Regions from separate parts of the Heyndrickxia sp. FSL W8-0496 genome, predicted to be linked through region 1. Evidence: riboswitches for the same ligand, from Rfam matches in the RefSeq annotation. Region 1 holds a riboswitch; the other holds the start of a gene.

The links. Region 1 has a riboswitch for lysine ahead of NST63_RS08300 (aspartate kinase). Riboswitches for the same ligand answer to the same signal wherever they lie in the genome.
Region 2: another riboswitch for lysine. It lies ahead of NST63_RS02065 (amino acid permease); the one in region 1 lies ahead of NST63_RS08300 (aspartate kinase).

What each region holds. Positions count from the first base shown of each region.
Region 1 is NZ_JBBOXX010000001.1:1,666,686-1,671,131, reverse strand. It holds gene NST63_RS08310 (succinate dehydrogenase cytochrome b558 subunit) at 1-516, opposite strand, end outside; gene NST63_RS08305 (YslB family protein) at 859-1,311, shown strand; gene NST63_RS08300 (aspartate kinase) at 1,351-2,577, opposite strand; lysine riboswitch at 2,690-2,868, opposite strand; gene uvrC (excinuclease ABC subunit UvrC) at 2,929-4,446, opposite strand, start outside.
Region 2 is NZ_JBBOXX010000001.1:359,302-363,747, forward strand. It holds gene NST63_RS02055 (DUF3231 family protein) at 1-226, opposite strand, end outside; gene NST63_RS02060 (CBO0543 family protein) at 361-858, shown strand; gene NST63_RS02065 (amino acid permease) at 886-2,331, opposite strand; lysine riboswitch at 2,471-2,660, opposite strand; gene NST63_RS02070 (APC family permease) at 2,758-4,446, opposite strand, start outside.

The DNA of each region.
Region 1 (4,446 bases):
TTGTGTAATTCCCCAGCTAACACAGAAAGACCATAAACCATTAGAGAAGTGGAAAGTAGTTGCAATTAATCCAACTATGTAGAACCCTATCATCCATGGGTTTGAAAATACATCTTCCATTAAGTTGAAATTAAGTTCTGCATTCCCTAAAGCTGCTTGAATTCGAGTTTCATATACGTGCCATGCAAGAAAGATTAACACGATTACTCCTGAAATTCGTTGGAACAGAAACATCCAATTTCGAAAATAACCCAATTTACTCGTATTGTTTTTTGCTGTAAACGCAATGTATAATCCATAAATTGCATGGAACAGCAAAGGTAAATAAATAACAATAATTTCAAGGAAAATAAGGAATGGTAGACTTTCCATGAAGCCTACAGCATTGTTGAATGATTCTTCTCCGCCTGTTGCAAAATGGTTCACAACTAGGTGGACAATTAAGAATATTCCAATTGGCACAACTCCTAGTAATGAATGCAATCTGCGATTTAAAAACTCACGATTTCCGGCCACATTATACCCCCCTTATTAATAAAAGCGTGTGTGCATAGCAAAGTAATTCAAAAAAATTTTTTTTTGAATATCCTACGCAAAAATATAGCATTTATGTGACATATCCATTTTACTCCCGCTCTTAGTGACCGTCAAGGAAACGTATACATTATTTCGACATAAATACGAATACTTTTTTGCTGTATTAATCATATAAATCATTGATAAAGTAAATTATTGCTAGCAGCACTAATCATTTTGAATTATTTAAATAATTTTTCATTGCATTCCTTTCCAAAATTTTTATTAAACTGAAATGAAATTTTGTATATAATAATAAACATAGAGAAAGAGGGGAATAACTTGAAATCTTCTGCAGAATTAGAAATGAACACAGAAAATTTGGATCTTAGCGTTCCTGCCTTTGGATACGAATTGATTCGTGATATATTGATACCAGATATACTTGGTAAAGAAACATCCGAAATATTATATTGGTCTGGGAAACATCTCGCAAGAAAATTTCCTCTTGTATCAATGGATGAGATAATATCCTTTTTTGAAGAAGCAGGCTGGGGATCTCTTCATTTGATAAAAGAAGATAAAAAGGGAATGGAGCTTGAACTCACAAGTTCCATTATAAGCCGACAATTTGATTTAAAAACTGAAAGTTGCTTTAAATTAGAAGCAGGTTTTATCGCTGAACAAATTCAAACACAACGCAAGCTAAGAACTGAGGCATATGAGGAAATCATTAAACGTCATAGAAAAATCAAATTAATTGTTCGTTGGGATGTCAAGGATACGGATATTTAAAAGAATGAAGGGTGACCGGCAAGGTCACCCTTCATTCTTTTATTTTATTGCGACTAAATCAAGACCAAAAGCAGTATGTAATGATTCTACTGCCTTAATCATCTGTTGTTCTTCGATAACTGTAGATACTTTTATTTCAGAAGTACTTACCATTTTAATCATTATATTTTGTTCAGCTAATGTGGAAAACATCTTTGCTGCTACACCAGGATTTGAGATCATCCCAGAACCAATGATCGATACTTTTGCAAGACCAGCTTCATATTCAAAATGATCAAAACCCAATGTTTCTTGATAATCTTCTAAAATTTTACTTGTATCATGTAGATCATCATTTTTTATCGAAAATGAAAGATAAGCATCCTCTCCGTCTGTTTGATTTTGTATAATGATGTCCACGTTTATATTATTATTTGCTAATGTAGTAAAAACGGATGAAAGATTTTGAAAACTATTTTTCAAACCAAAAATAGTAATTCTTGTAATATCTCCCTCAAATGCGACTCCACGGACAACTAAACTTTTTTCCACTGTAACTTCCTCCTCAATAACTGTACCGGCTACTCTTTCTAAACTTGAACATACTTCTAATGGAATTAGATAATTTTTAGCAAATTCAACAGCCCGCGAATGCAAGACTCCTGCACCTAAATTACTAAGCTCTAGCATTTCATCATAGGAAATGGCTTCAAGCTTTCTTGCTTGTGGTATAAATCTTGGATCAGAAGTATATACACCGGTTACATCCGTATATATTACACACTTTTCTGCTTCTAATGCGGCAGCCAGAGCTACTGCAGTTGTATCTGAACCCCCTCTACCCAAAGTTGTAATTTCTCCATCCGTTGATACACCTTGAAAGCCTGCAACAATCACAATATTCCCTTCAGCCAATTGGTTAATAATCCTTTTTTGATCAATATCAATAATACGAGCGTTACTATGTACCGATTCGGTTAATATACCTGCCTGCCAACCTGTAAATGAAATCGCTGAATGACCTTTTTCTGCTAATGCCATAGAGAGCAGTGATATTGTCACCTGTTCTCCGGTCGATAATAGCATATCCATTTCCCTTTTATTTGGATAGCTTGATAGTTCCTTTGCTAGAGTAACAAGTTGATCGGTTGTTTTACCCATTGCTGAAACAACAACGACCACTTGATTTCCCATCTTTTTTTCATCTAAAATTCGATTTGCAGTGTTTTTGATACGCTCAACATTTCCAACCGAGGTTCCACCAAATTTTAGTACTACAACTCCCAATGAATCCGCCCTCTTTCCTATGATATAAACTCCTATCCCTACAAAAAAAAGCAATGAGAACGATATCTCATTGCTTGTGATGACGTAATAATAAACATTACGAAAAAACACTTTGCGAGATAGCTCTCCAAGGTGATATACCTTGACAGTTCAGTATTTCTTAAACCCTGAACCAGCGAAAACAAAGAATGAGTCTGTTTTCACTTCGGCGAAACTCCCTTTCAAAGCTTTTCAACGAATCTCATCATTCTCCAAGCCTTTACTCTTTAGTTTCGCACCTCTACCACTAAATTAGTAATAAAAGTATTAAATTTTTTATCATTATAGCATAGTGCTCTATAGTTGACTACCTTAATTGTCTAATTTTTCTTTTAGTATTACTGCAACATTTTTTGGAATACCGAGCTTTATAAAGTCATCCACTGATGCCTCTTTCATATTCTTCATCGAGCCAAAATGGCGAAGAAGTTGCTTTTTGCGTTTTGGACCAATACCTGTTATCTCATCTAAAATCGATTGAAAAGCATTCTTCCCTCTTAATTGACGATGGAATGAAATAGCGAAACGATGGACTTCGTCTTGAATTCTTTGTAGTAAGTAAAACTCTTGGCTATTTCTTGCTAGAGGTACCATCTCTAAAGGATTTCCAGCCAATAATTGTGATGTTTTATGTTTTTCATCTTTTGCAAGTCCAGCAAGCGGTATTGATAATCCTAATTCGTTTTCAAGTATATCCCGTGCTGCTTCAATTTGTCCCTTTCCACCATCAATAATAATTAAATCCGGTAAAGGTAATTCTTCTCTTAATGCCCTACTATATCTTCTTCTAATTACTTCTCTCATTGATTCGTAATCATCGGGTCCTTGTACAGTTTTAATTTTATACTTCCGATATTCTTTTTTCGCGGATTTTCCATCAATAAATACAACCATCGCTGATACAGGATTTGTACCTTGGATATTTGAATTATCGAAAGCTTCAATACGATGTGGCGTATAAATTCCCATCGCTTCACCAAGATTTTCTACTGCTTTAATGGTCCGTTCTTCATCCCTTTCAATAAGTGCAAACTTTTCGTTTAAGGCAATAGAAGCATTTTTTTCAGCCATTTTGATTAAGTCTTTCTTTTGACCTTTTTTTGGCTGCAATACTTTGGTCTCCAGTAATTGTTCACAAATCTCAATATCTACTTTCTCTGGAAGCAATATCTCTTTTGGTTTAAAGTGATTAGGCTTTAAATAGAATTGTCCTAAAAAGGTTAAAAACTCTTCTTCAGGCTCATTGTATATTGGGAACATAGAAACATCACGTTCGATAAGTTTGCCTTGTCGAATAAAAAAGACTTGAACACACATCCAGCCCTTATCAACTGAAAAACCAAAAACATCTCTGTCAGTAAAATCAGTCATCGTTATTTTTTGCTTTTCCATTGTTGTTTCTATATTTAGAATCTGGTCTCGATACTCTTTTGCTCTTTCAAATTCTAAATTTTCAGCTGCCTCTTCCATTTTTCTTGAGAGTTCAAGCTTAATTTCCTTGTAGCCACCATTTAAAAATTTAGTTATATCATCAACGATGTTTTTATAGGTATCCTCTTTCACCTCATTAATACAGGGAGCTAAACACTGTCCAAGGTGATAATATAAGCATACTCTATCTGGAAGTGTGGAACATTTTCTAAGAGGATAGATTCGATCCAGGAGTTTTTTTGTTTCATTAGCTGCCTGTACATTTGGATACGGTCCGAAATATTTTCCCTTATCACGTTTTACTTTTCTAGTTGTAATTAATTTAGGATGTCTTTCATGGGTAAGCTTAATATATGGATAACTCTTGTCATCCTTTAACATGACATTATATTTGGGATC
Region 2 (4,446 bases), 1.3 Mb from region 1:
TAAAGCCGTCTGGAATAGGGATATTTTCCTCATTAAATATAGTAGTAATTTTTTGTATTCGTAAATTAGTAAAATCCAGTGACTTTTGTAGAATTTTTTCAATCTCACTATCTTTAATATGATGAAGAAAATAAGTAATAAGGCACCAAGCCATTGTATTATTCATATAAGTTCCCCAAAGAGCTCCTATTTCGGGACTAGTTAGTTTTGTGTTCCGTTCCTTCATTTGTAATCACCTCTTTCATTTTTATTTTTTGATATTCGGCATTTTTTATCCGTTCAACCGCAAATAATTAGTGGATAGAAACTTCCGGCTTGGAAAAAATAATCATAGGCAAGAGACTAGATGGGAGTAATTAAATGAGCATCACAGTGACAGTTTTATTATTGATTATATTGATTTGGAAAGGGTATCTAAAAAATTGGAGAGACTATCACACAACGTTATTATATGTAATTACTTGTAATTTAACTTATATTGTATTATGTAGGGACTATTGGCTTTGGAAATATCATTCCCCTTTTCTATCTGAAAAAGAAATAGAATTATTTAATGTCCTCATTCTCCTACCGTTATTATCCTTACTGTTCTTATCCCGTTATCCAGAGGGGGTAAGGAAAATAAAAAAGTTTATTTTTTTAAGTAAGTGGGTTATAGGCTCCATGCTAATTGAAGGTTTATTTATTTATTTTAATGAGATTGAATTTGACCATGGATGGGGATTTTGGATGGAGCTTCCATTTTATTTCGTCATGTATACATTTATGAGGTTGCATATGTTTAAACCGTTGCTTGTTTATGCTCTTTCCGTTATAACTGCTCTTCTTTTTCTATGGATCTTCCATGTACCGGTATAAAAAAAAGACCGTCAGAGACGGTCAATATTAATAATTTTTATTTGTACTAAAATCACATTCTTCAAGAGGGACAATTTTTGTTTTTTTAATGAACTTATAGCTTAACCAAACGATGATAAATAGTGGTAAACCGATATAAGAAATTAAAATACTTGTCCAATCAATATGCCCACCTAAAAATGCGGAGTAATTTTGTCCTAATATAACAATTGCACATAGGATAAAGGCGAAGATTGGTCCGAATGGAAATAGCCTTGATCGATACGGTAAGTCATTTAAATCACGACCTTGTGCCACATAAGCTTTTCTAAATCGATAGTGACTAATCGCTATACCCAGCCATGCAATAAACCCTGACATTCCAGAAGCGTTGAGCAACCAAACATACACAACACCATCACCAAAAAATGAGGCCAGAAAGGCAATTGTTCCAACTAAAGATGTTACGATTAATGCATTAACTGGTACTCCGTTTTTATTCAATTTTGCTAAAAACTTTGGTGCTTTCCCATCCCGTGCTAAATCCCATAACATACGAGTAGATGCATACATCCCTGAATTTCCTGCAGATAATACAGCTGTCAGAATGATTGCATTCATTACTGATGCTGCAAAGGCAATTCCAGCTTTATCAAAAATAATAGTAAAAGGGCTCATTGCAACATCTTCCATCGCTAAATTTTTATCAGTATAAGGGATAAGAAGACCGATTACTAAGATAGCTAATATATAAAATAAAAGAATACGCCAGAATACTTGTCGAACAGCTTTTGGAATACTTTTCTCTGGATCATCGCTTTCACCTGCAGCTACTCCAAGAAGTTCCGTACCTTGAAATGAGAATCCTGCAGCCATAAATATTCCAAGCATGGACATGAATCCGCCATGGAATGGGGCATCACCAACAGTGAAGTTCTTAAAGCCTACAGGTTCGCCACCCATAATGCCAAAGATCATTAAAAAACCTGTAATAATAAAGACGATAACAGTTATGACTTTAATGAGGGAAAACCAAAATTCAGCTTCACCAAATCCTTTAACAGATAAATAATTTAAGAGAAACATAATGACTAAGCAAATACTACTCCAAATTAAAGAAGGAGTATGTGGAAACCAAAACTTCATAATTATAGTGACTGCTGATAATTCTGCGGCAATTGTAATCGCCCAGTTATACCAGTAATTCCATCCAAGAGCAAACCCCAAAGAGGGATCAACAAATCTTGATGCATACGTACTGAATGTTCCAGATACAGGCATAAAGGCAGCCATCTCTGCAAGACTGGTCATTAGAAAATAAACCATGATTCCGATTAATAGATATGCGACGATTACTCCACCTGGACCTGCTGTATGGATCGCTCCACCACTAGCTAAGAAGAGACCTGTACCAATGGTACCTCCAAGTGAAATCATCGATAGATGTCGGGATTTTAATTTGCGTTTTAGTTGAGGTTCTTGTTGATTATCCATGTAGAAATACACTCCCTTTTCATAATAAGCGTCAGACCCTATGAGGTGGCCGCTTAATTGATCATTGGAAGGGTGGGGAATAAACAAAAATGCCACGAAAAAGATTTTCGCGGCATTGTAAATACCCCGCATCATACCTTCCGAAGATAGCACAACACGTTCATTTGGAATCAATAAACGTGACAGTTCTGCTCCTATTTGGATACAGCCCCAGCCGATACACACAGAGATGTGTACAAGCTTCGGCAGTTATTCCTTTCAGATGGAGTTACCAATCTCTCTGGATCTCGTCCGTCTTACTCTTAATAACCGCGACCTCTACCCCATCGGTTTGATGAGGATTTTTTTATTTAGTTCATAATTTACTATTATAAAATAATTTTATAATAAATCAATGGTAAATTATTTGAAACAAGATTTTGGCTTCTATTTTTTAAATTTATACGGCAATGTTGAAACAACAATGTCCTTTTGCCACAGCAATCTGGCTCTTATCAATAGAGCTGATTGATTGTGTAAAATAGTGTGCCATCTTTTTTTAGGGATGAATTGTGGGACTAGTACAGTCACCATATAATGCTTTTCTGTTGCTTTCGCTTGTATCGTTTCTAAAAATTTACACAAAGGATGAAGTATACTCCGATAGGATGAATAAAGTGTCACAAGGCGAACCCCATTATTTAATTCAGCCCATTGTTGCTCCATCTTTTTTTCATCTTCCTTATCGAAGGCAACATATACAGCAATTACTTGATCAGATAAAGATTTCGCATAATTAATCGAGCGATCAACAACTGTTGTTATTCCCGCAACCGGCACTATAAAAATGTTCCCCTTAATTTCTTCCTCTATATGCTTTGATAAACGTAGCTGTTCTCCAACCGCTGAGTAGTGTTTTTTTATCTGATAAAACGTATATACAACAATAGGCAGGAAGATAATGACAAACCAAACCTGATGGAATTTAGTTACAAAAAGAATCGCTAGTACAAGAAACGAAATCAGTGCACCTATTAAATTAATAGCTAGTTTACCAATCCATCCTTTCGGTTTTTCCCTTAACCATTTCATACTCATACCTGTTTGCGAAAGGGTAAATGGAATAAAAACGCCTACTGCATATAAGGGAATTAAATGCTCTGTTTTTCCTTTAAATGCAATGATGAGCAAAATAGAGGCAATGCTTAAAAAAATGATGCCATTTGAGTATCCTAAACGATCTCCTCTAATCGAGAACATTCTTGGCATATACTTATCCCTGGATAAACTGTAAGCTAACATAGGAAATGCCGAGAAACCTGTATTAGCAGCAAGTACTAATATTAAAGCAGTAGTTCCCTGGACAAAGAAATAAAGGAAATTTCGTCCGAATGTTTGTGCTGCAATTTGAGAAATCACCGTTTCATTTCCTTTAGGGGCAATTCCAAACCAATAGGTTAAAAAAGTAATTCCTGAGAATAGAACAGCAAGAATCAACCCCATTAAGGCTAATGTTGCAGCCGCATTTTTTGCAGCAGGTGCTTTAAAATTTGGGACAGCATTCGAAATCGCTTCTACACCAGTCAATGCTGAGCAGCCGGATGAAAAGGCGCGTAGTAATAGGAATAAAGATATCCCTGCTACTGGTGTCCCAATGGATGTATGCAATTGTGGTGACACTTGCCCTGTTGCAATTTTAAACATCCCTACAAAAATTAGCATCACTAATGCAAAAACAAATAAATAGATAGGATAGGCTAAAACTGCTGCAGATTCAGTTAAGCCACGTAAATTTAGTATTGTAATAAAAATGACAAGCATGACGGCAATGAACACATTATGCTCGTGCAAGATAGGAAACGCTGATGTGATAGCATCAGTACCTGCAGAAATACTAACAGCCACGGTTAGTATATAATCAACTAATAAAGAACCTCCCGCAATTAAACCAGGATTGATACCGAGATTTTCCTTCGAGACAATATAAGCACCTCCACCCTGAGGGTAAGAGAAAATAATTTGACGATAAGATAAGGTAAGAGCTGTCAAAAGAAATAAAACACCGATCGCTATTGGGATCGTATACCAGAAGGCTAATGTACTAATCGTCGCTAAAACGATTAAAATTTGTTCTGT